DNA from 3 places in the Bacillus sp. JZ105 genome. Region 3 is predicted to be linked to each of the others. Evidence: riboswitches for the same ligand, from Rfam matches in the RefSeq annotation. Region 3 holds a riboswitch; each other region holds the start of a gene.
The links. A riboswitch is a leader RNA that binds a small molecule or an ion and turns the genes downstream of it on or off. The one in region 3 is predicted to bind S-adenosylmethionine.
Positions count from the first base shown of each region.

Region 1 (10,837 bases), 440 kb from region 3:
GAGAAAAAGGAAACGATTGAAACAGGCTCTAAAGCAGCCGCAAGAGGCGGATATACGACGATTGCAGCGATGCCGAATACAAGGCCGGTTCCAGATACAAAAGAGCAAATGGAATGGCTGATGAATCGAATCGAAGAGACCTCATCTGTGAGAGTGCTGCCATACGCCTCCATCACAACGAGGCAAATTGGGGAAGAGATGACGGATTTTGCAGCACTAAAAGAAGCAGGCGCCTTTGCTTTTACAGATGACGGTGTCGGTATCCAAACAGCAGGCATGATGTACGAAGCGATGAAACAGGCAGCAAGTCTTGATCAAGCGATTGTGGCGCACTGTGAAGATAACTCGCTCATATACGGCGGGTGCGTTCATGAAGGAGAATTTTCAAAAGCAAATGGGTTAAACGGAATACCGTCCATTTGTGAATCGGTGCATATTGCAAGAGATGTTCTTTTAGCAGAAGCAGCGAACTGTCATTATCATGTATGTCATATCAGTACGAAGGAATCTGTGCGGGTCGTACGCGATGCAAAAAAAGCAGGCATCCGTGTGACGGCTGAGGTATCACCGCATCACCTGCTGTTGTGTGATACGGACATTCCAGGTCTTGATACAAATTATAAAATGAACCCGCCGCTCAGAGGAAAAGAGGATCGCGAGGCATTGATCGAGGGACTGTTAGATGGAACGATTGATTTCATCGCAACAGATCATGCGCCGCATACAGAAGAAGAAAAGAACGAAACCATGCAGCGTGCCCCGTTTGGAATTGTGGGACTTGAAACAGCGTTCCCGCTTCTGTATACACGATTTGTCAAAACAGGCGAATGGACATTAAAAGAACTTGTTGATTATATGACAATCAAACCAGCAGAAGCATTTTCTCTTCCATACGGAAAGCTTGAAGAAGGACACGTAGCTGATATTACACTCATTGATTTAAACAAAGAAATGGCAATCGATAAAACAAGCTTCTTATCTAAAGGGCAAAATACACCGTTTGACAAATTGACTGTATCAGGGTGGCCGGTCATGACACTTGCATCTGGGAAAGTCGTTTATGAAGAGGGGAGACTAGTAAAATGAAGAGACGCTTAGTGCTAGAAAACGGAACAGTATTCGAAGGAACAGGCTTTGGCAGCTTAGAACCATCAGTCGGAGAAGTCGTCTTTAATACAGGGATGACGGGCTATCAAGAAATTTTATCTGATCCATCATACTGCGGACAAATTGTCACACTGACTTACCCGCTTATCGGCAACTATGGCATTAACCGTGACGATTTTGAATCGATCACACCGTTTGTGAAAGGGCTGATTGTGAAAGAGCTTTGTGAAAAGCCCTCAAACTGGCGCTCTTCATATTCACTCGATGAATATTTAAAAATGAAAAACATTCCGGGGCTGAGCGGAATCGATACACGGAAGCTGACTAGAATGATTCGAAGTGCAGGGACTTTAAGAGGCGCGTTTGCAGGACCTGATGAACAAGTAGAAGACGTTGTCCGCCGCCTTCAAACATTGCAGCTGCCAACAGATCAAGTGAGTCAAGTATCTGTGAAAAATGCGTACCCAAGCCCAGGCAGAGGAAAAAGAATTGTCCTTGTCGATTTCGGCATGAAGCACGGCATTTTGCGCGAGCTCAATAAACGTGACTGCGACGTCATTGTGGTGCCATACAACATCACTGCAGATGAAGTGCTGCAGCTAAAGCCTGATGGCATTATGCTTTCAAACGGACCTGGAGATCCTGTGGATGTACCGGAAGCCGTTGAGATGATTCAGCAATTGATTGGAAAGGTGCCGCTCTTTGGTATATGCCTCGGACATCAATTATTTGCTCTAGCATGCGGTGCAAGTACAGAAAAAATGAAATTTGGCCACAGAGGATCAAACCATCCGGTGAAAGAACTAGCAACTGGCAAGGTGACACTGACGTCTCAAAACCATGGCTACACGGTTAGCAGTATTAACGAAGACGTGCTCGAAGTCACACATATTGCCCTAAACGACAATACGATTGAAGGATTAAAACATAAAGAAGCACCAGCATTCACTGTTCAGTACCACCCGGAAGCATCACCGGGTCCAGAAGATGCAAACTACTTATTTGACCAGTTCATGGAAATGATTCATACGACTGAGAAAGAAGGGGAAGAAGTATGCCAAAACGCGTAGACATCAAAAAGATTTTAGTAATCGGATCAGGTCCTATCATCATCGGTCAGGCAGCGGAGTTTGACTATGCAGGTACACAGGCTTGCTTAGCGCTAAAAGAAGAGGGCTATGAAGTCGTTCTTGTGAACTCTAACCCTGCGACCATCATGACAGATACAGAAATGGCTGATAAGGTATACATCGAACCACTGACACCAGAATTTTTAACACGAATCATTCGAAAAGAACGGCCTGATGCGATCTTACCAACACTTGGCGGGCAAACTGGATTAAACCTTGCTGTTGAATTGTCAGAGCTTGGCGTATTAGCTGAATGCGGCGTTGAAGTACTCGGTACAAAGCTGTCAGCCATCCAAAAAGCAGAGGATAGAGATTTATTCCGTCATTTAATGAATGAACTAAATGAGCCTGTACCAGAAAGTGAAATCATTCATAACCTGGAAGAAGCAATGGCGTTTACGGATCAAATCGGTTTCCCTGTCATCGTCAGACCAGCCTATACATTAGGCGGAACGGGCGGCGGAATTTGTACAAACGAGCAAGAACTGAAGGAAATCGTTGAAAACGGTCTGAAGCTAAGCCCAGTCACACAATGCTTACTTGAAAAAAGCATTGCTGGCTTTAAAGAAATTGAATATGAAGTCATGCGAGACAGCGGTGACCATGCAATCGTTGTTTGTAACATGGAAAACTTTGACCCTGTCGGCATCCATACTGGTGACAGTATTGTTGTAGCCCCAAGCCAAACGTTAAGTGACCGTGAATATCAGCTGCTTCGAAATGTGTCGCTTAAGTTGATCCGTGCACTTGGCATTGAAGGCGGCTGTAACGTACAGCTGGCACTTGATCCAAACAGCTTTCAATACTATATCATCGAAGTAAACCCGCGTGTGAGCCGTTCCTCTGCGCTTGCGTCAAAAGCGACAGGCTATCCAATTGCCAAATTGGCAGCGAAAATTGCTGTCGGCTTAACGCTTGATGAAATGATGAACCCAGTCACAGGTAAAACCTATGCAGCCTTTGAGCCGGCACTTGACTATATCGTTTCAAAAATACCGCGCTGGCCGTTCGATAAATTTGAATCTGCGAACAGACGTCTTGGTACGCAAATGAAGGCAACTGGTGAAGTCATGGCGATCGGCCGCACATTAGAAGAGTCTCTTCTAAAAGCTGTACGTTCACTTGAAGCCGATGTGCATCACATTGAATTAAAAGATGAAGCAGACATCACAAATGAAGTGCTTGAAAAACGGATTATCAAAGCGGGAGACGAACGATTATTTTATATCGCTGAGGCGCTTAGAAGAGGCTATACAGTCGAACAAATACATGAATTCTCAAAAATTGATTACTTCTTCCTTCATAAGCTGGAAGGTATCATCGCCTTTGAGAAAACATTAAAAGAAAACAAAGGCAATACAGACGTATTAAAAGAAGCGAAAGAAAAAGGCTTCTCAGATATCTACATTAGCCGTGAGTGGAATATGAAAGAAGCGGATGTCTACAAGCTAAGACATGAAGCAGGCATTGTACCTGTATACAAAATGGTGGATACATGTGCGGCAGAATTTGAATCAGAGACACCATATTTCTACAGCACGTATGAAGATGAAAATGAATCAGAACGTACAGACAAGAAAAGCGTTATCGTATTAGGTTCAGGTCCTATCCGAATTGGACAAGGGGTTGAATTTGATTATGCGACCGTTCACTCAGTGTGGGCAATTAAACAAGCAGGCTATGAAGCGATCATTATTAACAACAACCCTGAAACGGTCTCAACAGACTTTAGTATTTCAGATAAGCTTTACTTTGAACCACTCACTGTAGAAGATGTCATGCATATCATCGACCTTGAACAGCCTGAAGGAGTCGTCGTTCAGTTCGGCGGACAAACGGCGATCAACTTAGCAGATGAATTATCAAATAGAGGGGTTAAAATTCTTGGAACTTCTCTAGAAGACCTAGACCGCGCAGAAAACCGGGACAAGTTTGAACAAACGTTAGAAACACTCGGTGTGCCGCAGCCGAAAGGGAAAACAGCAACGTCTGTGCCTGAAGCTGTAGCAATTGCCAATCAAATCGGCTACCCAGTCCTTGTCCGTCCTTCCTATGTATTAGGCGGCCGTGCGATGGAAATTGTGTATCAAGAAGCTGAGCTTCTTCACTACATGGAGAATGCGGTGAAGGTCAACCCGCAGCATCCAGTATTAATTGACAAGTATTTGACAGGAAAAGAAATTGAAGTAGATGCCGTGTCTGATGGAGAAACTGTCGTAATCCCAGGCATTATGGAACACATTGAAAGAGCCGGAGTTCACTCTGGTGACTCGATTGCGGTCTATCCGCCGCAAACATTGTCTGAGGACATCAAAGCAAAGATCGCAGAATACACGATCAAGCTTGCAAAAGGACTCAACATTATTGGGCTTTTGAACATTCAGTTTGTCCTATCAAAAGGTGAAGTGTATGTACTTGAAGTGAACCCGCGATCAAGCCGGACGGTTCCTTTCTTAAGTAAAATTACAGGCATTCCGATGGCCAACCTTGCGACGAAAGTCATCTTAGGAGACAAACTCAAAAATTATGGCTACGAAGAAGGACTTCACACAGAGCAAGAAGGAGTGTACGTCAAAGTTCCAGTCTTCTCTTTTGCAAAATTAAGAAGAGTGGATATTACACTCGGACCTGAAATGAAATCAACAGGTGAGGTCATGGGGAAAGATGTCACGATCGAAAAAGCCCTTTATAAAGGATTGATTGCCTCAGGCATTCAAATCCCTAATGACGGAACAGTTCTTTTGACAGTGGCTGATAAGGATAAAGAAGAAGGACTTGAGATCGCAAGAAGATTCCATTCGATCGGCTATCATATTTTAGCAACAGAAGGAACGGCGAATTATTTAAAACAAGCCTCCATTCCATCAAGTGTGGTCGGCAAAATTGGAGAAGAAGGCAAAAATCTTCTTGATGTCATTCGAAACGGGGAAGCCCAATTCGTGATCAACACATTAACAAAAGGAAAACAGCCAGCAAGAGACGGCTTTAGAATTAGACGTGAATCTGTTGAAAACGGAGTGGCTTGCTTAACGTCACTAGATACAGCAGAAGCCATTTTACGAGTGCTTGAGAGTATGACATTTAGAGCGGATGAAATGCCAGAAGTGAAAACGAATGCTGAGGTGACAGTAACGATATGAAAAAAGCATACTTGACGGTCGTCTCGAACCGACAGATCGCTGATCATATTTACGAAATGACATTAAAAGGTGACCTTGTGGACTCCTTTCAAACGGCTGGCCAATTTCTTCATCTTAAGGTCAGTGAATCGATGACACCGCTGCTGAGAAGACCGATCAGTATTGCCAACATTCATGCCGAGCAAAAAGAAGCAACCATCATTTACCGCGCAGAAGGAGAGGGCACAAAGCTCCTCTCCCAAAAGCGGGAGGGAGAATCAGTTGATGTATTAGGGCCGCTTGGAAACGGGTATGATCCTTCAGTCGTCAAGCCCGGAGAGACGGCATTACTAGTCGGCGGCGGAATTGGCGTACCACCTCTATATGAACTGTCCAAGCGTTTAACGAAAAAAGGCGTCATCGTAAAGCATGTCCTCGGCTTTCAGTCGAAAAAGGATGTATTTTACGAGGAAAAATTTCAAGCACTCGGCGATACGTTTATTGCAACGGTTGATGGCACATACGGTGCTAAAGGCTTTGTAACAGATGTGATAAAAGAGCAAAACCTGAGTTTTGATGTGCTGCTTTCCTGCGGTCCAACACCTATGCTAAAAGCGCTGAAAGACACGTATCCTGATAAGCCTGTCTACATTTCGATGGAAGAACGAATGGGCTGTGGGATTGGTGCCTGCTTTGCATGTGTCTGTCATACCGATCAGCTCGACAAACCTTATGTCAAAGTGTGTCTTGATGGACCTGTTTTTAAAGCAGAGGAGGTGGCATTGTCATGCTAAACGTTGAGTTACCGGGATTATCTTTAAAGAATCCAATTATCCCTGCATCAGGCTGCTTTGGATTCGGGAGAGAATTTGCATCCTTATATGACCTATCATTGCTGGGCGGTATCCTGATCAAAGCCACAACCCTTGAACCGAGATTTGGCAATCCGACTCCAAGGGTAGCCGAGACAGGAGCTGGTATGCTCAATGCAATCGGCCTTCAAAACCCAGGTCTAAAAGGCGTGCTTGAAAATGAGCTGCCTTGGCTTGAGCAGTTTGATACGCCTATTATTGCGAATGTTGCTGGCTCACAGGTTGAAGATTATGTTGAAGTAGCCAAGCAAATCAGCCAAGCAAAAAATGTTCATGCCCTTGAACTGAATATTTCTTGCCCAAATGTTAAAACCGGCGGAATCGCCTTTGGTACAGATCCAAATATGGCAGCATCATTGACAAAAGCAGTCAAGAAAGTCTCTTCCGTACCTGTCTATGTCAAGCTGTCACCTAACGTAGCCAATATTGTAGAAATTGCTCAAGCGATTGAAGCTGCTGGAGCGGATGGACTCACCATGATTAACACATTAATTGGGATGCGTTTAGATTTAAAAACGGGGAAACCCATCCTTGCCAATAAAACAGGCGGATTATCAGGACCAGCTGTCAAACCTGTCGCTGTACGTATGGTGCATGAGGTGAGTCAAGCGGTTTCTATTCCGATTATCGGGATGGGCGGAGTGCAAAGTGCTGAAGATGTACTTGAATTTTTACTAGCAGGTGCAAGTGCAGTCGCTGTCGGTACAGCGAATTTTGTGAATCCATTTATTTGCCCGGAAATCATTGAAGAGCTGCCAAATGTGTTAGCAGCATATGGTTATTCATCTGTAGAGGAATGTATCGGAAGGAGCTGGAAACATGAAGCACTTGCCCATCATCGCGCTTGATTTTCCATCAGGGCAGGACGCGCTTGCCTTTTTAGATCCCTTTGAAGGGACACCATTATTTGTGAAGGTCGGCATGGAGCTGTTTTACCAAGAAGGACCTGCCATCCTTGAAGCGCTGAAAGAAAAAAATTGCCGCATTTTTCTCGATCTAAAATTACATGACATTCCAACAACGGTCCAAAAAGCGATGAACCGGCTTGCCACACTTGGCGTTGATTTGGTCAATGTGCATGCTGCTGGCGGGAAACGAATGATGCAGGCTGCATTAGAGGGACTTGAAAGCGGGACTCCTGCTGGACAAAGCCGTCCGGGCATTATTGCAGTGACCCAGCTGACTAGTACGTCAGAAGACATGATGAGAAGCGAGTTACTCATTGACCGTCCGCTGCAAGAGGCTGTGATCCGGTACGGACAATTAGCATATGAAAGTGGACTGGACGGTGTTGTTTGCTCTGTTCATGAATCTAAAGCACTTCATGAACATATCTCACCCTCTTTTCTCACTGTAACGCCAGGGATTCGCTTACCGAATGATCAAACCGATGACCAAAAGCGTGTGGCGACACCTGCCTATGCAAAAGAGCAAGGTGTTTCACAAATTGTTGTCGGAAGATCAATCACAAAAGCTGATAAACCATTAGAAGCCTATCATCAAATTTTGAAAGAGTGGGAGTGACTGCCAGATGAAATCAAAAATCGCGAAACATCTATTACAAATCAAAGCGGTCTCATTAAAACCAGACGAACCGTTTACATGGGCGAGCGGTATAAAATCACCGATCTATTGTGATAACCGCCTCACATTATCATATCCAGAAGTCAGACACGACATTGCGGAAGGTCTAAAAGATTTGATTCTCACTCATTTCAAGGGAGCAGAGGTTGTCGCGGGTACTGCAACAGCAGGCATTCCGCATGCGGCATTAGCAGCAGACCGCTTGAACATCCCGATGTGTTATGTCAGAAGTAAGCCGAAAGCACACGGCAAAGGAAATCAAATTGAAGGGGCCGTATCGAAAGGCCAAAAGGTTGTCGTCGTCGAAGACCTTATCTCCACAGGAGGCAGTGTGCTGGAAGTGGTTGCTGCTCTTCAAGCTGAGGGCTGCGAGGTACTAGGAGTTGCCGCAATCTTCACATACGGACTGCCAAAAGCAGCGGCCGCTTTTCAAGAAAAAAATATTCCATATGTCACCCTGACAGACTATGACACATTGACAGACGTGGCACTTGAACTGAAAGCGATTGAGCCGTCTGCGATGAACAAACTAAAACGCTGGAGACAAGACCCTTCCTCTGAATCTTGGATGGAAGAAACGGTCTGAAAAGTCAAAGTCCATCGTTAACAATTTTAAAGCTGTGCCTGCCCGCACGGCTTTTTTATTTGGGTAAAAATAGTAAAATAGACTCAAATTTTAATAAAAACTAATCCTATCAATAAAGTCGGGTTGACTTTTGTTTGAATTGTGTTAATATTTAAGACAAATTGAAACTCTTATCCAGAGAGGTGGAGGGACTGGCCCGATGAAACCCGGCAACCTGCGATTCGCAAGGTGCTACTTCCTGCAAAATGATTCTATTTTGAAAGATAAGGAAATTGCGAGCTTCCTCATCTTTCTTTCGGACTGAAAGAAAGTTTTTTTATTTTAACGGTGAGGAGGAAGAGGAGATGGAAGTGAAACAAAATCAGGATGAGGACTTAGTAAAGCATATGCAAGAACTGATTGGGGATATGAAATTCGGTTCAATTACGTTAATTGTTCAGGACGGTCAAGTGATTCAAGTGGAAAAAAACGAAAAAATTAGATTAAAGTAGTGCGGAAAATAGCAATATGAGCGGTACTCCGGAAGGGGAGAAATCATGTTAACTTATGAAAATTGGCAAGAGCCGTCCATTACATTTCAAGAGGATGATTTGTATAAAGGAGCCCTGTCTGTACTGAAATGGGCGTACGGTCATTATGGTGACCAGCTCGTATATGCGTGCAGCTTTGGGATTGAGGGCATTGTTCTGATTGATCTGATTGCAAAAGTAAAAAAAGATGCGAGAATTGTCTTTTTAGATACAGGTCTGCATTTTAAAGAAACTTACGACACAATTGATGCGGTAAAGGAAAGATATCCGGGTTTAGATATTGTACTGAAAACGCCTGAGCTGACGGTTGAACAGCAAAATGAGCAGCACGGTGATCAATTATGGAAAACTGATCCTCAAAGCTGCTGTCATATGCGTAAGGTCATTCCTTTGCAAGAAGCCCTGTCTGGTTATCCAGCATGGCTTTCTGGTTTAAGAAGAGAGCAGTCACCAAAACGAGCAGGGACGAATTTCTTAAATAAGGATGAAAAATTCAAATCAGTGAAAGTATGTCCCCTCATCCATTGGACGTGGAAGGACATATGGAGATATGCATCTAGAGAGGAACTTACTTATAATCCGCTGCATGACCAAGGATATCCAAGTATCGGCTGTGCACCGTGTACACAGCCAGCATTTACTGCAGATGATCTGCGTTCTGGCAGATGGTCAGGCACAGCAAAGACAGAGTGCGGATTACATGAGTAAGGGAGCATAATGTATGGAAATCGCCGCAATTTTATTTAGTCTATTCTTTGCTTTAAACATAGGCGCAAGCGGAGCAGCTGCTTCTATGGGCATTGCGTATGGATCAGGTGCCATTCAAAAGCCCATTTATGCACTCAGTTTTTGTGCAGTTGGGATTTTAGCAGGTTCAGTGATTGGCGGCGGTGAGGTCGTCAAAACGATCAGCTCTGGTATTATGCCAGAATCAGTCATTACACTTGAAATCGTTTGTATTATCATTGGTTCTGCTGCACTATCACTTTTCATAGCAAATCTGATGGCGATTCCTTTATCAACAAGTGAGGTCACAGTAGGGGCTGTAGTTGGTGTGGCAGTCGCATATAAAGTTTTGTTTGTGAAATCCATTTTAGTGATTGTGGCATTTTGGGTTATCATCCCGCTTTTCGCCTTTCTTTTTACCTTTGCTGTCGTCAAAATCATCAGAATGTTCCCTAAACGGAAGCTGTCTAAAAAAGGCACAGCTATTTTATCTGTCGTATTAATCCTCAGCGGATTTTTAGAGGCATTTTCAGCCGGTATGAACAATGTGGCAAATGCCGTCGGCCCGCTCGTCGCTTCAGGCGTTTTGTCAGTTGGGCAGGGAACACTTTACGGCGGAATCTTTGTCGCAGCAGGGGCCCTCTTGCTAGGTAGAAGAGTACTGGAAACAAACGGAAAGAAAATTACCCGCTATCAAACAGGCGAAGGGATTTTACTTTCGAGTACCGGTGCCGGGCTTGTCATCGTCAGCTCTATTTTTGGGCTGCCCGTTCCACTTACGCAAATCACCTCCTCGTCTATTATCGGGCTTGGAATGGCAAAAGGCGGGCCTAACATTTTTCACAAACATGTGGTGAAAAAAATGCTGAAAGTATGGGTGGTCTCACCTTTCTTATCACTCAGCCTATCGTATTTGCTTGTGAGCCTTTTCTTAAAAGGAGACTATTACTCTATCTTTATCATGATGAGTGTACTGCTTGCCTCACTTGGTGCGCTGAGTCTGATGAAAGCAGTCAAAAATGAAAGCAGCTCTATTCATGAACAGGGCGGCGGGATTTAACCATAAATCCGACTATTAACATCTAATAAATATGAACATTGAGAGGAAGATGAACAAATGAGTTTAACACCACATGGTGGCGTATTAATTAATCGAGTAAATGAAGAATATGATCTCAGCACG
Region 1 is NZ_CP096387.1:1,529,673-1,540,509, forward strand. Features, by position in the region: gene M1D81_RS07780 (dihydroorotase) at 1-1,086, shown strand, start outside; gene M1D81_RS07785 (carbamoyl phosphate synthase small subunit) at 1,083-2,177, shown strand; gene carB (carbamoyl-phosphate synthase (glutamine-hydrolyzing) large subunit) at 2,162-5,377, shown strand; gene M1D81_RS07795 (dihydroorotate dehydrogenase electron transfer subunit) at 5,374-6,150, shown strand; gene M1D81_RS07800 (dihydroorotate dehydrogenase) at 6,144-7,076, shown strand; gene pyrF (orotidine-5'-phosphate decarboxylase) at 7,048-7,752, shown strand; gene pyrE (orotate phosphoribosyltransferase) at 7,760-8,398, shown strand; SAM riboswitch class I at 8,566-8,668, shown strand; gene M1D81_RS07815 (DUF2292 domain-containing protein) at 8,785-8,889, shown strand; gene M1D81_RS07820 (phosphoadenylyl-sulfate reductase) at 8,935-9,636, shown strand; gene M1D81_RS07825 (inorganic phosphate transporter) at 9,650-10,714, shown strand; gene sat (sulfate adenylyltransferase) at 10,772-10,837, shown strand, end outside.
Region 1: it holds a riboswitch for S-adenosylmethionine, as region 3 does, so the genes downstream of both, M1D81_RS07815 (DUF2292 domain-containing protein) here and M1D81_RS05460 (bifunctional homocysteine S-methyltransferase/methylenetetrahydrofolate reductase) in region 3, are expected to answer to the same signal.

Region 2 (10,837 bases), 1.4 Mb from region 3:
TTTCAAATTCAAATGGCGGATAAGTTGTATCTATGCCAATTTTATATGTGCCTTTGCCTTCTCCCGAACCACTGCCTGATTTTGATCCACAGGCTGCCATGACAAGCACAACAATTAGTCCCATGATCAATAACATCGATTTCTTCATAAAACACGACCCCCATTGTCAGTTTTGTCTAAATATTCGCAATAACAATAATACTATACCACGCTAAATCTATAGTGTGTGATATTTTTTATCAATACCAAAGATCCATACAATTCTAGATCAATAGTCTCTTTAAATTTTACTTTTTTGCGAATAACTCATTTTATTCTAAAAGAAGAGTCATTCACAATTATGGTGTGAGATAATCTCACAAAAAACAAGGCAGTGCTTTGATAAATGATGTTTCTCTCTTGCATATGAAAGCAAACTCAACAACTTGCTTCCTCTCTATATTGATATTGTAATATATTTTTTTCAAAACCCTCTTTTTACCTAAAATTATGTAAGCGCATACAAAAAGAGCCGCGTCTCCCTATTTCTTTCACTACTGGTTGAATTTACATCAAAAAACATGTTTTACAAACTGCACGAGAGAGCTTAAAATATAAGAAGATACTGGAATATGGGAAGTTGATTCAGAAGAACGGATATTGATAGATGAAGAAAGGAGGATATGAATTGGCCGAAGCAGGTGTTTTGTCGTCCGTTGATGTAGCGAATATGCTCAATGATTGGTATGTCATGATGAAAAAAAGAGAGATCCAAGGTGCTATCCAGTTAAAAGAAGACATTCTTCAAGCGTTTGATCGAATGGAAGAAAATCAAGACGTCTTACTTTACTATCAACTGCTAGAGTACCGTTTTAAAGATCTAATAGAAGATACAGCTTCGTTAGATCATAGTCTTTTTGTTGATGAAAATGCCATCCGTACGGATGATATGCTAAGCTATTATTTCTATTTCTTTAAAGGGATGTATGAAATGCGCAGAGGCAATCAGGATACGGCATTTCACCATTTAAAATTGGCCGAGAATAAATTAGATCTCGTGCACGATGACATTGAAAAAGCCGAATTTCATTATAAAACAGGGTGTCTTTACTATAATATTAGGTCCACGCTTCTCTCCATCCGCCACTTAAAGATGGCTTCATCTATTTACGACGCAGATCCATGTTATGTCAAAAAATCAATCAGCTGTCAAATGATGCTTGCTTTGAATTATGCGGATCAGTCGAAATATGATGAGGCAGAATCGCTGTTCGAAGAAGTCATTCATTCACTAGAACAGTTGGAAGATCCAGATTTACTTGGACATGCCTATTGCAATGCAGCCTTTATTAAAAGTCTAAGAAATGAATACAGTGAAGCTGTGCCACTCCTAGAAAAGGCTTTAATGATAGAATCATTCGAAACTTCTTCTCCAGGCGGCTATTTACTTGCCATGTACGCCTACACAAAAGCACTATTTAAGCTGAAAAAGCCAGGTTTGTTCCACTATTATGTACAGCTTTCACTTCAAAAAGCAGAAAATTTAAAACAACGAAACATTTCACTTAAATTATCCATTTTAGAAACACTTATGATTCAGCCAGACAACATGATTGAGCAAATCAAGGCTTATTGCGATCAATTAGAATCAATGAATTTCCTTGTTGACCTTGAAGCTATTTGTCAGGATGCAGCAGCTTACTTGACGGATCTGGCGCTTCATGAAGAATCCTCTTATTTTAGAAACAAGGCGTTGTCCTTGAAAACTTGTTAAGAAAATGGAGTGATGTATGATGAAAAAATGGATCATCACAAGTGCGGTTTTAACCCTCTTGATAACAGGTGTTTCTGTTAGTACTTCCATTCAAAAAGACAGCCAATCTGCACAATCTCAAGATATTATTCAACAGAGAGACCGCGGAACCAACCCTTAATATGAAAAAAAGCAGCTGTGATCAAAACAGCTGCTTTTTGATGTGCTAATCAATTTCTCGTTTAATATTCTGCATTTTTTCATCTAAGTAATTGGCAATATCTGCGGCTTCCTTCAGTTCATCAGTCAGCTGATGAGGAACATCGTTTTGCAGTTTATAATAGATTTTATGCTCTAGACTCGCCCAAAAATCCATCGCAATGGTCCGTACCTGAATCTCAACTTTCACATGCTCCACACGATTTGTTAAGTAGACAGGTATCTCAACAATTAAATGAAGGCTTCTGTAGCCATTTGGTTTCGGATGTTGAATGTAGTCCTTCACTTCAAGGATCTTTAAATCCTCTCTTTGCCTCAATACATCCATAATATTATAGATATCTTGAATAAAAGAACAGATGATGCGGACACCTGCGATATCATGGATATGTTCCTTGGCACATTGTGTCGTGATGTCGCATCCTTTTCTTGCTAGTTTATTCACTATACTTTCAAAGGATTTAATTCGTGATTTTGTATGCTCTATTGGGTTGTGTCCATGGATTAAATTATACTCCTGGCTGATAATTGAAAACTTTGTATCCATTTCATCTAACGCAAATTTATATACTAGTAGTTCATTTTTCCAGTCTTCCATGACATTTTTCAAATCTTCTACATGAGTTGCTGACATATTCATTTTCTTTTTGTCATCTCCTTTTGGAAACGGCAGCTGCACCGCTTTCCGTTTACTAGACGGAGAGAGGACTCGAATGGTTTTAAAAAATACGCAGTTAGCCTCGTTGTTTGTAATATGTCAGCGCCAGCGCAAGAGCCAGCACAGAGCCTTTCACAATATCCATTGCATAATAAGGGACAGACATCATCACAAGCCCGTTTTGTAAAATACCGATGAGTACAGCCCCGATAAAAGTGCCAAATGCGTTTGGCTTACCTGCTCCCATGACGGAAAAGCCGATAAAAGCAGCCGCTACTCCATCCATTAAATATGGTGCACCCGCATTAATTTCTGCTGTCATGACCCTTGAAGCCAGTACGATACCGCCGATCGCTGCAAATAAAGCAGAAAGCAGATAGGCCGCAATTTTGTATTTGTTCACATGTATGCCAGACAATCGAGCGGCTTCCTTATTCCCACCGATGATGTACATGAATCGGCCGTGCTTTGTGTAGGTCATGAAAACATGCGCAAATAGTACAATGGCAGCCATAATCAGAATGATATATGGCACCTGTCCAATTTTGTTGAAAAAGGCAGGAATCGTCCCCGTTGAGAACGTGCCATCGGGAAGCACCATATTTTCAGAAATAGTCGCCCCTTTCGTATACGTTTGAGCCAGCCCTTGAATGATAAACATCATGGCTAATGTCATGAGCATATCTGGAATTTTCATTTTGACGATCATCCATGCATTTAGCAAACCAACAATGATTGAAGCCGCTAGTGCAGAGAGAATTGCAATCAGTGGGTTTTGCGAGAACCATACGAACATAGAAATGACAATCGCATTTGATAGCGTAGCGACTGATCCAACTGATAAATCAAAGCCGTTTACTGCCAATGAGATAGTTAAACCTACCGCAATGATGGTCACTATCGAGATAGACCGTAGAATATTGATGATATTTCCTGATTGCAAAAATGCTGGATTCGATGCCGCAAATACCACAATTAACACGACAATGGTTAAGATCGTGCCATATTGATAAAAGAAATCAAACAGATGAAAGGATGGCCGCTGTTTTTTGATTTGCTGCACAGGGGCTGGAATTTGTTGTTCGCTCATGATTGTCCTCCTGTTGAATGATATAAAAGCTCCTCTTCAGTCGTCGGTGCAGTCATTTCCCGGGCAATGCTGCCATCATATAACACGTATACTCGGTCAGCGATACCTGCAATCTCTGACAGCTCACTCGACGCATAAATGACAGATTTTCCGCGGGCGGCAAGCTCTGCAATCAAAGTGAAAATATCTTTTTTCGCTCCAACGTCTACACCTTTGGTTGGTTCGTCAAAGAGATACACATCTGCCTCAGCCAGCAGCCATTTTCCGATAGCAACCTTTTGCTGATTTCCACCAGATAGGTGCTTCACCTTTGCTTCAAGCGACGGCGTTTTGACACCAAGCCGTTTGACGATGTCACCTGCTTCCCGCTTTTCCTTCGAACGATATAAGAAGCTGAATATCTGTGAAAATGAATGAAGACTTGCAGCCGTTAAGTTCCACCCCACGCTCTCTTCGGTCAGAATCCCTTCTTTTCTCCGCTCTTCAGGCACAAGGGCCATTCCAGCTCTCACAGCTTGATGAGGCGATGTGATACGGATGGTTTGACCATGTAGCTGCACGGTCCCCGTCTTTTTTTCTGAGGCACCGAAAAGGGCTTTGCATAATTCTGTTTTTCCAGCACCGACAAGTCCTGCGATCCCGAGAATTTCTCCTTTTTTGACATAAAAATGAATGTTGTTTAATTTTTGTTGATCGTTTAGTTCTTTCACTTCAAGCACAATTGGTGCATCTTTCAGTGGGCTGCGAGACGGGAACTGCTCCTCTAATGGTGCACCTAACATTTCTTCAATGACCTGCTGCGGATTTGTGTCTTTGACAAGATGAGCTGCGACATCCGATCCATTTCGCATCACAGTCAGTTCATCACAGATGGTGAAAATTTCAGGCATGCGGTGAGAGATAAACACGATCCCCGTCCCATTCTGTTTCAATCGATCAATCATTGAGAATAATTTACTTGTTTCTGCATGACTAAGCGGAGCCGTTGGTTCATCTAAGATTAAAATGCTGCATTTAATGGAAACGGCCTTGGCAATGAGCAGCATCTGTTTTTCGGCAAGGGTCAGATCGCTGACAGGTCGTTTTGTGGAGATGTCGATGTCCATTTCTTTTAATAGCTGAGCCGCCTTGCGATGCAGTTCTTTCCAACTGACAAATGTTTTTTTCTCAATCTCATGCATCATCATATTCTCACCAACAGTTAAGTAGGGAACAAGCGCCGTATCCACTTCTTGGTGGACCGTCTGCACACCATATGAGGATGCATCCTTTGGAGTTTGAATGGTTGCCGCCTGGCCATTGATGTGGATGGTTCCGTCGAAGTGCGCATGAGCGCCAGAAAGAACTTTCATTAACGTTGACTTCCCAGCACCATTTGCTCCAATCAGTGCATGGACCGTCCCTTTTTTTAATGTGAAATTCACTTGATCTAACGCTTTAACCCCTGGGAATTCAATTGAAATATTCTTCATACAAACAAGCGGCGCTGTCATAGGTGTCCTCCTTCTCTTGATATCATCTGAAAAACGAAACACCCTCTATGAAAAGAGAGTGCACGTCACTTATTTTGTATAATGCTTCTTCAAGGTCTTCATCCAATCTTCCTCAAAAGCAGTCGATGAACCGAATCCCTTCACTTCGTCTGCAAGATTAACCATGTTAATGGCTTTTCCTGCTTGCTGAAGCTGCTTTTGAGAAATGAGAGAGGCCTCAAGGTCATAGGAAGATGGTGTTTTCTCACCAGCTATTTTCTTCGCAAGAATCCTCACGTCGACTGCACCGATGAGCTTCGGATCAACCGCTGCTGTGTACTTCCACGGACTGTCCTTCGCTGTCATTTCTTGAAGATCCGCATTTGACACATCAATCCCATAAATCTTCACTTCTGTTCTTCCTGCTTCCTTTAACGCTCTTGCTGCCCCAATGGCAAAGGCATCCCATGTGGCAAAAATAGCGTCCAGCTTGCCCTTTGGATACTTATTCAGCATGGCCGCTACTGCATTTTGCGTTTGAACAGACGTATCAGAGGAGGCAATACCAAAGCGGTCAAGCTCCTTGATCCCTGAATGTTGTTTAAGCGTTTCTTGATAGACCTTGTTTCGTCTCACCATTGGCGGGAATCCATCTACCCAGAGGTACGCAATATTTGCTTTTCCTTTAAAATCAGACACGAGCGCATCTAATGATTTTTTGGCTAATTGTTCGTCATCTTGAGACGTCACTGTGACCCCTTTGATGTCCTTCAGCTTAGGATTCGAATCAAATGCTACAACTGGAATGCCTTTCGCTGTGATCTTTTTCACATCAGCGACTGTCGCCTCGTCGTCCCCGTGAGAGATGATAAAGCCATCATAATTTTCTTCCAGCGTCTGAGAGATGGCATCATGGAATTTCGCTGTATCACCATTTGCGGTGTAGACATCTACCGTAAAGCCGAGTGCTTCACCTTCCGCCTTGGTCCCAGCTAAAAATTGAGCCGTATGATCGTCTCCTCCAATTTTGCGGATGACTTTAATTTTTGCTCCCTGACCCTTTGCAAATCGCTTCGGTACATTGTCAAAGGACACCTTTTCGTTCGTATTTGCCTTTGAGCCTGCACTTGATCCGGTGCCGCATCCAGTTAATAGGACGGTCAATGCCGTTAATAAGACAAGAAATGATGTAAAATGCTTACGTTTCATTGCTGTTCCTCCTCGAGTTGTTTTGATTTTTCACATCGGAAAACTAGGTAAAAAAGTGGAAATACGCCTGTAAAACAGGCATTTGATTCGAAAAAGAGACGAAGAAAAGCCTCTCTTGGAAAGAGAGGCTTGATCACCGCTGCATGAAACATGTATCGGGAAGTCTTCCTCTCTTATCTGTCAAAGCTGTAACAGCTTTGCAGGAATTAGCACCAATTTCTAAAATAGAAACGGTTGCTGGGCGTCATAGGGCCAGTCCCTCTGCCTCTCTTGATAAGAGATCCGTTATGAAATTTGTTTTCGTTGAAATGTCTTCTTTACTTTAATGTGATGTCACATCAATGTCAATGACTTTTTTGAAAATTTCTAAAATAACATCAGCTTCCGATGATTTTCTTCGCAGGTGATGATTTCTTCAGACGGAAATCATATTTTTTCTCATTCACAAATTGTGGGTTGAGATGTGCTGATCCTTTATCTTGACCGCTTTTAGAGAGATACGTTTTGTAGCCTTCCAACCATTTCCCGCGCCAAATCCACTGTGATGCTTTCGCACCTTTGCGGTCATCATAAACGTTCTTCTGGAAGGTATTCTTTTGGTTCACTTGATAAAGATTCACGACCAAGTAATGCGAGGCACTAGCTGACATGATATTATTCGTGATTCGATTGTTCACTGCTTGATACTGCATTAGCAATTGACCGCCTTCTAAGCCGGCTGTGTCATTTTTGTACAAAATATTATGTGAAATCGTCGTATTGGTTGTACCGCCCCGCTTCTTATCATAGCCGCCAATAGAAATGCCTGTATAACGGTTTAAATATACTTGATTGTGTTCGATGCGGATGCGGTCCGCCATTTTCCCTTTATGTTCGCTTGTGACTTCAATCCCCAGATCATTGTGATGTGAGATGTTATGATCGATCACAATGTCTTTTCCGCCATCAACATAAATTCCGCCAGCGGAGATGTCGCTGCCATAGGCTGGGTTCCCTGCACTCGTAATCTCATATACTTTGTTTTTAGAGACGACACCATTTCTCACTTGATCATACTTTTTAGAGGGTGCTACGTTCTCAAAACCAATTAAATCAATGCCAATATTATCAGTGTGCCGGATCGTGTTATGTGTCACACGGAACTTTTTGACGTTTCCATTTAGCACAAGCGCTTCACTGAAGCCCAGTTTTAGTTTTTCAACAGTATTTCCTTTGATTTCAATGTCTTCAATCGCTGCAGGAGCTTTTGTCCCATAGACAGCAATTCCATGTGCATTTCCATTTTTATGTTTCGTCTGAATGTCATACACTCGGTTATTAAGCAGTTTAACGCCTTTGCCGCTTCCTTTGATGAAAATACCAACTGGTGTCAAATCTTCTTTATTCGTCTTAAGATGTCCTACAGTCAAGCCTTTGAGGGTGATGTAGCTCTTTTGGTCGATCGTGACAAGACCTCCATCGGCTTGATTTCCTTTAAGGGAAGCCCCGCTAATCACAGGTTTTTCTTTTCCGTAAGCTTGAAAGACAACGGGTGCTTTCTTTGTTCCTGAATGGCGGACCATCAATTTTTCTTTGTATGTACCGCCTCTCATGTAAATGGTTGTCCCAGCCTTCGCCATACTTGCTGCTTTTTTCAGCGTGCGGAAAGGTTTTTGCTTTGTTCCCGGGTTTTTGTCGCTTCCGTTTACCGCTACGTAATAGGCTGTGCTTTGCTTAGCGCCAGCCTCATCTGTCATCGCCTGACAGCCGAAGCTGATCATGGTCATGAATAAAATGAGTAAAATACCTGGTATCGCTCGTTTCATCTTGTTGTTGCTCCTTTCTCTTCTCTTCTTCCTTTATCGGTTAAAAAAAAGAGGATTAAAATATGATGATGTCCCTTGCAATGTACTAGTCAAAAGGTGTATGGTTGAAAGAATATCTTACAGGAAAACCACACGTTTTTAAATTGTCAGATTAATCAGTTAATAATGCATTAGGATTTTATTTCTTTTTTAAAAAGGGGTGACAGGAGGGAAACTGACAGCAGAGAGTAGGAAAGCGCTTTAACAGATTTTTCTTGTCTGAATTCCAGAAAACCTATTGCTAATATTTTGTGAAGGTATAGAATAGAATCATAATTATTTCATATTATTAGAATTTTCAAATAATCAAACAGCAAGGAGATTTACAATGCCAAAACAACCCATCCGCGTTGAACTTAGTTCAACAAAAAAACCAAAACCTCAATCTGATCAACTTGAATTCGGAAAAATCTTCACAGATCACATGTTTGTGATGGATTATTCAGTTGATAAAGGCTGGTACGATCCAAGAATTATCCCTTATCAGGCCATTCCAATGGACCCAGCTTCGATGGTTTACCATTATGGTCAATCTGTTTTTGAAGGCTTGAAAGCTTATGTTTCTGAGGATCAAAAAATTCTCTTATTCCGTCCGGAAAAAAACATGGAGCGCTTAAACAGATCCAATGACCGCCTGTGTATTCCGCAAATTGATACAGAAACAGTATTAGAGGGCTTAAATGAACTCATTCGTATTGATAAGGATTGGGTACCTGATGCAGAGGGCACTTCCTTGTATATTCGTCCATTCATTATTTCCACTGAGCCGTATTTAGGCGTTGCACCGTCTAGTACGTATAAGCTGCTCATTATCTTATCTCCAGTGGGATCATACTATAAAGAAGGCATTCATCCGGTCAAAATTGCAGTTGAAAATGAGTTTGTCCGCGCCGTTAAGGGTGGAACAGGAAATGCCAAAACAGCTGGAAACTATGCCTCAAGCCTTAAAGCACAGCAAGTTGCTGAAACGAAAGGATTTTCACAAGTTCTTTGGCTTGATGGGATCGAGAAGAAATACATTGAAGAAGTCGGCAGCATGAATATCTTCTTTAAAATCAATGGAGAAATCGTGACGCCTGAATTGAACGGCAGCATTTTAGAAGGCATCACACGTAACTCGGTAATTGAGCTGTTAAAGCATTGGGGAATTCCAGTAACAGAGCGCAAAATTTCAATTAATGAGTTAATTGAAGCACATCAATCTGGCGAGCTCGAAGAAATTTTCGGGACCGGAACAGCGGCCGTGATCTCTCCTGTCGGGGAATTAATTTATCATGATCAGCCATATGTGATCCAAAATGGTCAAACAGGCGAAGTATCCAAGAAATTGTATGAAGCCATTACTGGCATCCAAAAAGGGACACAGCCAGACATCTTCGGCTGGACAGTTGAAGTTGGCTCAGTCGTCAAACAAGCATAAGCATGTAAAAGAACCTTTCAATCATGAAGGGTTCTTTTTTGTTTATTTACCTTTCCTTCATCCCTTATAATGGTAAATACACATGAATAAGGAGAGTGATGGTATGTTTTTTACTTATCTACTAGCATTCTTTGGGATCTGCATCGGACCCGATGATCGTCGCTACTGGTTTCGACGATTCACCGTTCCTCACCCGGTTTCTATTTAAGGCGCTTGAGCTTTCTATCCTTGCTCTTTCCATTACTTTTGTGAAGGTCAGACGAAAGAAGTTACAGAAACAAAAGGCGAAATAGACTTAGTTGACCTGCTTCCCATCAAATCGTGCACCAAAACAAGACCGACACCCCAACAATCGCCCCTGTGTATATCCACTGTTTCCATTTGATGCTCCGCTTTCTTTCGATCAGTAAAAAGATCTCTGGCAAAAAGATGATGATGATTTCTAAGATAAAGACAAGATAATAAACAAGCGGCATTGGCTGGAAATCAAATTTTCTTGCATCTCCTCCAATCGTTGCGAAATACATCAACAGGTTAGTGACTGGAATGGTAAAACAAACGAGCAGGCGGAGAACATAGATCCACACATATTCTTTATGCCGAATGAGGCCAACAAATGAAGCAATAAGACCATACAAAAACAAGATCACTGTACCATAACTCATGACAGGCTGTACGACAAACCCGTAAAACATTAAACCAATTGCAACCATATTCCAACAGTCCTTTCTTTGAAACCATACATGCTGTTTTTTCTAATCATACACTTCTTTCTCCAGTTTCCATATGGGGCAATCATAAAAAATGACCCCATTAAAGGGGCCATTATGTGTTAAGCTTTGACTGATTTGAAGAATTGCGGTAAATGCTCACGATGCGCTTCGAGCATTTCGTCTAAAATTTGCTTTGCAATGTCGTCAGATGGGACGAGCGGGTTGATGGTCATTGCCACAAGAGCTGTCTCGTAATCTCCAGTCACAGCCGCTTCTGCTGCCACACGCTCGAATGATTTGATTTGTTGAACGAGTCCTCTTACTGCTACAGGCAGATCACCTATCGCGATTGGTTTTGGTCCGTCCTTTGTAATGATACAGTTTACTTCAACCGCTGATTCAGCCGGAATGCTGGCAATCGCCCCTCTGTTCACTGTATTGACTGGTTGAATGTCGTGCTTATCATTATAGATGGAGCTG
Region 2 is NZ_CP096387.1:3,513,402-3,524,238, forward strand. Features, by position in the region: gene M1D81_RS18125 (transporter substrate-binding domain-containing protein) at 1-148, opposite strand, end outside; gene M1D81_RS18130 (Rap family tetratricopeptide repeat protein) at 668-1,753, shown strand; gene M1D81_RS18135 (hypothetical protein) at 1,773-1,913, shown strand; gene M1D81_RS18140 (GTP pyrophosphokinase) at 1,959-2,591, opposite strand; gene M1D81_RS18145 (ABC transporter permease) at 2,686-3,699, opposite strand; gene M1D81_RS18150 (sugar ABC transporter ATP-binding protein) at 3,696-5,192, opposite strand; gene M1D81_RS18155 (sugar ABC transporter substrate-binding protein) at 5,262-6,380, opposite strand; SAM riboswitch class I at 6,551-6,660, opposite strand; gene M1D81_RS18160 (right-handed parallel beta-helix repeat-containing protein) at 6,758-8,185, opposite strand; gene M1D81_RS18165 (branched-chain amino acid aminotransferase) at 8,553-9,644, shown strand; gene M1D81_RS18170 (hypothetical protein) at 9,959-10,357, opposite strand; gene M1D81_RS18175 (6-phospho-beta-glucosidase) at 10,477-10,837, opposite strand, start outside.
Region 2: it holds a riboswitch for S-adenosylmethionine, as region 3 does, so the genes downstream of both, M1D81_RS18155 (sugar ABC transporter substrate-binding protein) here and M1D81_RS05460 (bifunctional homocysteine S-methyltransferase/methylenetetrahydrofolate reductase) in region 3, are expected to answer to the same signal.

Region 3 (10,837 bases):
GTTGTTTGATAGTTTTGATACAATCGCTGAATCAATTGAGTACTGTCAAGATGGAAAATGGTCAAAGGATGTCAGTGCCATTGTGTTTTTACTAGACATTCAGCCGATCATTCCAATGTCTTCTGACACAACAGGCCATCTTATCAAAGAGCTTCACCATACTTTGTTAGCCGATGTCCATTTGCTGTCGAAAAAAGCACTTCGTGCGGATGAACTGACAGATACGGATTATGCATGGATTGAAGGAGAAATGACAGGCCATCCTTGGATTGTGTATAACAAAGGACGTATAGGATTCAGCTACGATGATTACTTAGCCTATGCACCAGAACGGCAGGAATGTGTGCAGCTGTCTTGGATTGCTGTACATAAAGAGCTTGCGACATTCCATGCAGTCGATCATGAAAACTATGAGCAGGTGATCGCCAAAGAATTAGATGAAGTCACGATTCGTCAATTTCAGCGTGTGTTAAAGGATGAAGGATTGAATGCAGCTGACTATTATATGATGCCTGTCCATCAGTGGCAGTGGACGCATATGATTATTCAGCATTTCCCTGAAGATTTGGCCTTGCGCCGGATTGTGTATTTGGGAGAGGGACTGGATCAATATATCCCGCAGCAGTCGATCAGAACCTTTACAAATATCTCAAACAAAGGCAAGCATCATATTAAACTGCCAATGAGTATTTTAAATACACTTGTGTACCGTGGACTCCCATCAGAACGTACGGTCATTGCCCCGCGCATTACAGCGCATATTAAAGGGATTGCCGATCAAGACTCATTTTTATCTGATGTGTGCCGCGTCATTTTACCAGGTGAGAATGCAAGTATCAATGTCGATCATCCATACTACAGCAAACTGCCTGGTGCGCCGTATCAATATCTTGAGATGCTCGGTGTCATTTTTAGAGAAAGCATTTATACGTACTTAGAAGAAGGGGAGAGCCCTGTTACACTTGCGGCACTCACTTATGAGGATCATGAAGGTGAGCCGTATATTAAGCAGCTGATTGAAAAATCAGGTCTCTCAGCAAAAGAATGGATGGCGAAGTTCTTCCATGTCGTGATGCCGCCGCTGCTGCACTTTATGTATCAATACGGCACAGTCTTTTCACCGCATGGGCAAAATACGATTCTTGTGTTGAAAAATCATCAGCCGCATCGTTTGGCAATCAAAGATTTCGTTGATGATGTGAATATAAGTGACCAGCCGCTGCCTGAATTAGCTTCATTAGAAGAAGATTTAAAAGCAGTGCTACGCAGTGAGCCGCCAGAAGGTCTAGTACAATTTATCTTTACAGGATTATTTATTTGCAATCTGCGTTATGTATCCAACGTATTAGACAATCACAATCTGTTAGATGAAACGACTCTTTGGCGCTTGCTTGCGGAAGAAATTCAGCAGTATCAAAAGCAATTTCCGCAGCTAAAAGACCGTTTTGAATTATTTGATCTATTCCAGCCGAAGCTCACAAAGCTTTGCTTAAATCGTAATCGAATGATTGATTATGGCTATGGAGATGGAGATGACCGCCCGCATGCTTCAGAGCATGGGAAGGTCACAAATGCACTCGCTCATGTTCTTTCGTCAGTTGGGGAGAAGTAATAGAAAAGCTGTAGACATCAAGTGTCTACAGCTTGTTTGTTTTTTAAGAAAATGCTTGAGAGGCAAGAAAATAGAAAAGGGCGGGATCATTTAGTTTTTCTTTCCCGCGAATCATCATAAAAGGCGCTACGTTTGTTTTTGTAAATCCTGCTTCAACAAGTATTTCATGCAGGCGTTCAGCAGTTTCTTCATGCATATCTATACGAATTGCCCCTGAATAAGACGAGATGAGTGATTGGATGAGCGAGAGAGCGGTTTGTTCATCGTTTGCTGTAAGCGGTCCAATCATTAGATTAGCAGGGGTTTCGATGCCAAATGCAAATCCAGTTGTTTCATGATGCTCATTCTTTGCGATCAGCCGGAACGATGCTCGTTCCATTCGCTTTCTTATAAAGCTTGATCGATTGGTGCCTGCACCTTTTTCGTCAAGTGCTTCAATAGACGGAAGGTCCGCTTCATCAGCAGGAGAAAGGTGAATCCCGCCTGACACACGAAAAGCCGATGGATTCGTAGTCTGTGCTTTGTATGTATGAATATAGCCGGCCGTTTGAAATCCGATTTTTTCGTAAACGGGCTGTCCTTGTACAGTAGCAGTTAAAACGACAGGAACACTTTGGTCGCTCCGGCGAAGCAGGGTGTCAATCATTTTCCGCGCAAGGCCTAAGCCGCGATGCGTCTCAGATACAATAACGGCACCAATTGATGCTGCTTTATCATATTGGAAAAGTCCCGCACATGAGATCACTTGTCCATCTGTTGTTGAAAAACCTGTAAAATATCCGTTTGTTAAAAGAGATGTAAGCTCATCCTCATTGTAATCAGGCCAGTCGACCTCTTTTGACAATGCGATCAGATCGGGTATGTCATCAAGGGTTAAGGTTCGTTGTACAACGTTTTCCAATACACGCAACTCCTTCTTAGCTGATTTCATCTATATGTATCGTACCATATGAAAGATAAGAAAAAGGAAAGGAAGATCCTTTTCCTCTCAGCGTGTATCAAAAAAGAACCCCCAATGACGGAGGTTCTCATCTTAATGAACATTAAAATATCGAGCTTCAGGGTGGGAAACGACGATCGCAGAAACAGATGCTTCAGGTTCCATCATGAATCCTTCTGTCAGATGGATGCCGATTTTTTCAGGCTGAAGCAGCTTGAACAGCTTTTCCTGGTCCTCAAGATTTGGACACGCTGGATAACCAAAGGAATAGCGCTGCCCTTGATATTTCGCTTGGAATCGTTTTTCCATTGTAAAATCGACTGGGTCAGGGAATCCCCATTTGTCACGAATCACTTGGTGGGTTCTTTCAGCTAGTCCTTCTGCAAGCTCAAGTGCCAGAGCTTGGACGGCATGCATTTTTAAATAATCTCCTTCCTGCTTAAATTGCTGCGCGACTTCACGTATACGCGCGCCGGCTGTGACGGCGAATAAGGCAATATAATCTTTCTCGTTTTCATCACTTTTCCGTACATAATCAGAAATGGAGCGGTACGGTAGCTTCTCCTGCCTTGGAAATTGGAACGTTTCAATGATGCGGTCAGGTTCTTCAGGATCATAAATATGCAAATCATTTCCGTCTGAACTGGCAGGGAAGAATTGATACACAAATGCTGGCGCAAACCAGTTTTTCTCTCTGCCTTCGTTTAGAAGATCTGTGACAAGCTGTTTTAATTCCAATGCTTTTGGGTGCTGTTCAGCTAATAAAGTTTTGACCTTTCCCTTTAAGCCGAGATGATGACCAATGAGCATTTGTTCATTCACATAAGGCATAATATGATGCAAATCGATGTCTCTCACATAATGGCGTGTGGTATTTTCTGGCGTAAATACCGGTGCTTGCGGGAGAGATGCGCGTTTTTCTAGTAATTCAATGACAGCTTTCGGCTGCTTTCCTTCTTTCTTCTTGATAGGTGCCGCTGGCTCCTCTGGCGGCTTTGTTTGAAATTGCAGTGGATTCGCTTTTAACTCATTGGCTAACGATAGTCCGTCCATGGCATCTTTTGCATAAAGTACAGGTCCATCATAATGAGGCGAAATTTTCATTTTCGTAAATTTACGAGAAAGGGCAGCACCGCCGACCAAAATAGGAACAGAAATATTGGCTTTTTGTAAATCTTGAGCGGTTAGTACCATTTGCTGGGCGGACTTCACAAGTAAGCCTGATAATCCAATCATATCTGGTTTTTCCTTTTGCACAGCTTCAATCAATGTTTGAGGTGTCACCTTGATGCCGAGGTCGACCACTTGAAAGCCATTATTGCTCAAAATGATGTCGACAAGGTTTTTCCCGATATCATGGACATCTCCTTTTACGGTCGCAAGCAGAATTTTTCCTTTCCCGCTCGCATGCTGCTTTTCCATATATTGCTCAAGAAACGAAACAGATGCTTTCATGACCTCTGCCGATTGAAGCACCTCGGCTACAATCAGTTCGTTTTGATTAAAAAGACGACCAACTTCAGCCATTCCCTGCATTAACGGGCCATTGATGATATGAAGCGGCGATTCATATTGCTCCAAAGCAAGGGATAGATCATCGATGAGACCTTCTTTCGTTCCCTCGACGACGTAGAGCGCCAGCCTTTCATCAAGTGATAAGGAGATCTTTGGTTTTTTCTCCGTTTTCTTTTTACCGCGGTAAAATTGGGTGAATTCAGCCAGTGTTTGATCATTTGTTTCATAAAGCAAGGATTCAGCTAGTTTGATTTCTTCCTTTGGAATGGAAGCGAAGCGTTCAAGTTTTTCTGTATTGACAATGGCATAGTCAAGCCCTGCTTGCACGCAGTGATACAAATAGACGGCATTTAAGATTTCTCTGCCAACAGGCGGAAGCCCGAAAGATACGTTACTGATGCCTAAAATGGTGAGGCACTCAGGCAGGGTTTCCTTGATCATTTTAATGCCTTTGACCGTTTCTTCAGCGGCGCCAATATATTGCTCGTCTCCAGTGCCTACGGGAAAGACAAGCGGATCAAAAATGATGTCACTTGCGGGAATTCCATACTTCCTCGTTAGCAAATCGTGAGAACGTACAGCAATTTCAAGCTTTCGTTCTGCTGTCACGGCCATTCCTATTTCATCAATCGTGCCAACAACAAGTGCACCGCCATATAGCTTCACAAGAGGAAGAATCTCTTCAAAGCGTTCCTCGCCATCCTCAAGGTTGATGGAATTGATGATGGCTTTCCCTTGAGAATAGGTGAGTGCCTTTTCAATCACGTGTTTATCCGTTGAATCAATGACAAAAGGGGCTTTCACCTTTTTCATGGCTTCTTGTAAAAAGCCTTCCATGTCTGCTGCCTCATCACGGTCTGGGTCGGCGAGACACACATCAACGACGTGAGCGCCATTTTTCACTTGAGCACGAGCAATTTCTGCTGCTTCTTCAAACTTTTGTTCCGCAATGAGCCGTTTGAATTTGCGAGAACCAATGACATTGGTCCGTTCGCCTACAAAAAGAGGACGCATCGAATCCTCATAAATAAGAGGCTCAATTCCTGATACGGTATGCTGCGGCGATTCGCGAGTGATATGACGCGGCTGAAGCGTGCGTACTTCATCTGACAATGCTTGAATATGCGCAGGTGTAGTCCCGCAGCAGCCGCCGACGATATTTAACCAGCCTTCCTTAGCAAAGGCGGCGATTTTCTTAGCAAGAGAGACAGGGGATTCATGATATTGGCCTTCTTCATCTGGGAGACCAGCATTCGGATAGCAGCTCACCGCTGACTTTGCAATGGAGGATAGCGTGCGAATATGGTCTGTCATAAATTCTGGACCAGTCGCACAGTTAAGGCCCACACTGATGGGTTTCATATGCTCAAGAGAGATATAAAAGGCTTCAATATCCTGGCCAGCAAGGGTGGTGCCCATCGGTTCAATCGTTCCTGATACCATGAGTGGTAATTGAATGCCCGTCTGCTGAAAGGCTTCTTGAATCCCTTTGAATCCAGCTTTTACATTCAGCATATCTTGGCTTGTTTCTAAAAGAAGGGCATCACACTTTCCGTCAATCAGAGCGCGGGCCTGCTCTTCATAGTTTCTGACGAGCTCACTGAAGGTTGTGCCGCCTGTCACAGATAATGTTTTCGTTGTCGGGCCCATTGCGCCTACAACAAAACGAGGCTGCTCCGGTGTGGAGAAACGGTCTGCTTCTGCCTTTGCCAGCTGCGCAGCTCGAACATTGAGTTCATAGGCAAGGTGGCCAAGCCCATATTCATCAAGAACGAGCTCTGTCGCGCCGAACGTATTTGTTTCAATGAGGTCAGCATTTGCTTCGAGGTACTCCCTATGGATCTTAGAGATGATGTGAGGGGCTGTCACATTCAAATACTCGTTACAGCCCTCATACTCTTCTCCGCCAAAGTCCTCTGCTGTCAGGTTGGCGTTTTGAATCATTGTGCCCATTGCCCCATCAAGGACGAGGATGCGTTTTTTGAGCTGTTCAGTGATAGTTGACATGGACGTTAGACTCCTTTTCTTTCTGATGGATGTAGGTGGTCAGTTCTGCTGTTAAATCTGATCGAAGGAAAGGAGTAATTAAATAAATGCCATTAAACAATTCGCAGGCTGTATCTAATAAAGAGCGGGCAATTGCTAAGCCTTCTGCTCGCTGCTTTTCTTTATCCTCGCCAGCTTTGGCCATAATGTCACGAATAGAATCAGATAATTTGATACCTGGAATTTCGTGATGAATAAACTCGGCATTTCGGCTGCTTGTTAACGGCATAATGCCGATATAAATCGGTTTATCCAAGTGGCGGCTTTCCTCATGAATTTTCACAAGCTGTTCCTCAGAATAAACAGGCTGTGAAATAAAATAATCAGCACCGTATTCGATTTTTTTCTCAAGACGTTTGACTGCTTTATCAATATGGCGCACATTTGGGTTAAACGCGCCAGCCACTGAAAAATTGGTCTTTTTGCCAAGGGGCTTTCCTGAGAAAGAAAGGCCTTCGTTAAATTGTTTGATGAGTCGAATCAAATCAAAGGAGGTTAAATCATACACAGATGTTGCACCTGGGAAGTCTCCAATTTTAGATGGATCGCCTGTGATCGCTAAAATATCGGTTAATCCAAGGGTGTCGAGCCCCATTAAATGAGATTGAAGTCCAATCAAATTACGGTCGCGGCATGTGATATGAACAAGAGAACGCATATCGAGCTGCTGCTTTAATAATGCGCCGCAAGCGACATTGCTAATGCGCGGAGTCGCAAGAGAATTATCGGCTAACGTCAATGCATCAATGCCAGCATCTTTTAATTCATTTGCAGCAACGAGAAATTTTTCGAAGTTCAGCTTCTTGGGCGGATCAAGCTCTACGATAATCGAACGTTTTTTCACAGCCAGCTCATCAAGACCTGGCTCAGTGCGCTGATCTTGGATGGAAATGATTTCTTCTTTTAACACCTTCACTTCTTTTTCAGTGATCGGTGCTAAATCTTTGACCGCTTCAGCCATTGCGCTAATATGCTGAGGTGTTGTTCCGCAGCAGCCTCCGATAATACGTGCGCCCTGATTTCTAAATTCAAGTGCACTTTTTCGGAAATAATCGTTATCGGTATCATAGACGAGTCTGCCTGCTTCAAGAGAGGGGAGACTGCTGTTAGGATAGACAGATAAATGCGAATTTTCCAAAAGTGGAACGCCTTCTAGTGCCTGAATCATGTGATAAGGGCCCAGCCGGCAGTTGATGCCGACGACATCTGCGCCAAGAGATGATAACTCAGATAAACCATCCTTCAGCGGCGTACCATCCTGCAAAACGCCTTGTTCATGCATAGAGACGTTCATGACAATCGGAAGAGTCGTTTCTTTGCGGGCAATTTGGAGAACAGCCTTTGCTTCTTCTATGTCATAATACGTTTCAAGCAGCAATCCGTCAGGTTCTTCATTTAATAGGATGTACAGCTGCTCTCTAAAGCTTCTTTTGATTTCTTCTATAGAGTAGGCATTTTTGTTAAACGTCCGAATGCCGCCAATTGTTCCGAGTACATAAGCAGAGCCTGCGGCTGCTTTTGCAATTTGTACCGCTTTTGTATTGATGCGTTTTGTTTCTTCCTCTAAGCCGTAGCGGGATAGTTTAATATAATTCGCGCCGTATGTGTTCGTTTGGATGATGTCAGCGCCAGCCTGCACATATGCCTCGTGAACGCGTTTCACTTCATCCTCTTTCGATAAATTTAATTCTTCAAAGCAGCGGTCAATGCCGTAAGAGTATAAAAGTGTTCCCATCGCTCCGTCAGCTATCAGTACGCGGTTTTGTAAGTCTTGTAATAGGCCCATTGTATTCCTCCTTATTTCTATGTAACAAAAAAAGCCTTCTGATAAGAAGAAGACTTTTTGGCTGTATCGTAATTCTTCTCCTTATCTTCCAAGCAGTTGCTTGCTGGATTTAGCACCTTGGTCATAGAAAATAAATTTCTACTACACCGGTTGCTGAGGCTTCACAGGGCCAGTCCCTCTGCCTCTCTTGATAAGAAAGCGATATGAACATGTCAATGAATTGAACTTCCATCAACTGTAACGAAAAATGCAGAAATAATCAATGGAAAATTTGAAATTTATCGAAAATTTATAAATTGGACATCAATCGGCAAATCAGCCTTGCGCATAAGAGAAATCACTTCTTGTAAATCATCTTTATTTTTCCCTGTCACACGCACTTGGTCATCCTGAAATTGTGATTTCACTTTGATACCAGACTGCTTGATGAGCGCGTTGATCTTTTTGGCGTTGTCTTGATCAATCCCGCTGATCAGCTTCGCACGCTGGCGTACTGTACCGCCTAGGGCATGCTCGGTTTTTCCGTAATCGATGTTTTTAGTTGGAACATTTCGTTTGATCAGCTTTGTCACAAGCACATCTTTTAGCTGCTCAAGTTTGAAGTCATCATCAGAAATGAGAACAAGCTCTTCTTTTTCGAGAGAAATATCACTTTTACTTCCTTTAAAATCATAACGGTTTTTAATTTCTTTCAATGCTGCCTGAACAGCGTTTTGCACTTCAGGCAGTTCAACCTTCGATACAATGTCAAATGAGCTTTCTTTTGCCATCACACATGACCTCCAAGTTTAGATATTGCGTCTATTTTATCATGCAAATAGCAGAAGAAGAAAACTTTATCAAAGAGTACAGCCGACAGCCGTATAAATCGTGTCCAGTTTGTCCACTTTAGCTAACAGAACTAGAGATGTTCATGCGGGAAGAAGTATAGTAGAATAGAGTGAATCAAAAGATGAACGAACGCTCTTTTATGGGCAGATAGGAAGGAAGAGAACATGAGACCAGGTGAGCAACTGACCTTGCAAATAGAGAATGAAATGGAATACGGCTACTTTTTGACAGACGGTGAAGATTCGGTCCTCTTACACCGCAGTGAAATGACAGAAGATATTGGAGACCGAGATGAAGTAGAGGTCTACTTATATGTAGATCATGAAGAAAGACTCGCTGCCACGATGAAAATCCCTACAATTAACGCACATACATACGGCTGGGTAGAAGTCGTGGACGTGGTAGAAGACATGGGCGCATTTGTTGATGTTGGGCTGTCAAAGGATGCACTTGTGGCGACAGAACACCTCCCGCCTTTTGAGGAAGCATGGCCGAAAAAAGGAGACAAACTCTACTGTATGCTGAAAGTCACAAGCTACGGCAGAATGTTCGCAAAACCAGCTACAGAAGACGTGATCAGTGAATTGTTCACTGAGGCACCAGAAACCTTAATGAACAAAGAAATCTCTGGAACAATCTATCGTTTAATTGCGACAGGTTCCTTTATGCTGACTGATACAGGCGTGCGAGGGTTTATCCATCGCACGGAACGAAAGGAAGAGCCGCGATTAGGATCGACCGTTACAGGACGCGTCATTGCAGTGAAAGAGGATGGAACCGTGAACGTTTCTCTGCTTCCTAGAAAACAGGATGCATTATCTGTCGATGCAGAAGAAATTTTAACCTATATGAGAACAAGAAACGGCGCCATGCCTTATTGGGATAAAAGTGATCCAGAGGACATCCGCGAAAGATTTCAAATGAGCAAGGCAGCCTTTAAACGAGCACTAGGTCATCTCATGAAAAATGATCTAGTTTACCAAAAAGAAGGCTGGACATACGAGAAAAAGTGAGCATTTGCTCACTTTTTTATTTTTGTCTTAAATAATGGATTTTTTCTATGAAAAAAGTCACGAAAAACCTTCACTATATCATTGAAACAACGACCCTCAAATCCGATAAAAAAGGAGTAAGGATGATAAAAGGAGTGTGTTTTTGGATGAAAGTGAAGATTTCATTACTTCTGATGGCAGCCATGCTTATGGTGCTCGCCGCATGCGGTAATCAACAGGAGGGGGCGCCAAAATCAACTGCGAAGCATATTGGCGTTATGCTTACAGATGATGGTCTTGGTGATCAATCATTTAACGATTCATCATTTAAAGGATTAGAAAAAGCACGTGATGAGCTTGGCATTGAATTTGATTATAGAGAAATTGCAGAAACTGATACATATGAAAAAGGACTGACAGAACTGGTGAGAGATGGAAATGATCTCATCATTGGTGTAGGTTTCAGTATGCAAGAAGACCTAGAAAAAGTCGCAAAGAAATATCCTAAGAAGCAGTTTCTTCTTATCGATGCCGTATCTGAGCTGAAAAATGTGACCTCTGTGACGTTTAAAGAAGAGCAAGGCAGCTATTTAGCGGGGGCACTTGCTGCAATGACAACGAAAAGCGATGTCATTGGATTTGTTGGCGGTGTTGACGCAGATGTCATCCATCGTTTTGAAAAAGGATTTCAAAAAGGCGCCAAATCAGTCAATCCAAAAATCAAGATCTTATCTACCTATGCCGGTACATTTAGTGATGCAGGCAAGGGGAGTAAAATAGCCAAAGACATGATCAAAAAGAAAGCAGACGTTTTATATGCCGCAGCCGGCTACTCAGGTGTCGGTGTATTAAAAGAAGCGCAGTCACAGGGTAAATATGCTATTGGTGTAGACAGCGATCAGTACTATACTGCTGAAAAAGCGGTCATTTCGTCTATGGTGAAAAAAGTCGATGAAGTGGTCTATCAATTCAGCGAACAGCTCGTTAAGAACAATCAAATGAAAAGCGGGCATGTTGTCTATGACTTAAGCAATGATGGAATCGATATGGCAAAAATTCGGATCCTGAAAAATGCTGAGACACTGACCAAAAAATTAAATGGTCTGAAGCAGACG
Region 3 is NZ_CP096387.1:1,094,281-1,105,117, forward strand. Features, by position in the region: gene M1D81_RS05445 (IucA/IucC family protein) at 1-1,612, shown strand, start outside; gene M1D81_RS05450 (GNAT family N-acetyltransferase) at 1,656-2,513, opposite strand; gene metH (methionine synthase) at 2,646-6,074, opposite strand; gene M1D81_RS05460 (bifunctional homocysteine S-methyltransferase/methylenetetrahydrofolate reductase) at 6,058-7,899, opposite strand; SAM riboswitch class I at 7,978-8,096, opposite strand; gene M1D81_RS05465 (YajQ family cyclic di-GMP-binding protein) at 8,178-8,669, opposite strand; gene M1D81_RS05470 (CvfB family protein) at 8,895-9,743, shown strand; gene M1D81_RS05475 (BMP family lipoprotein) at 9,890-10,837, shown strand, end outside.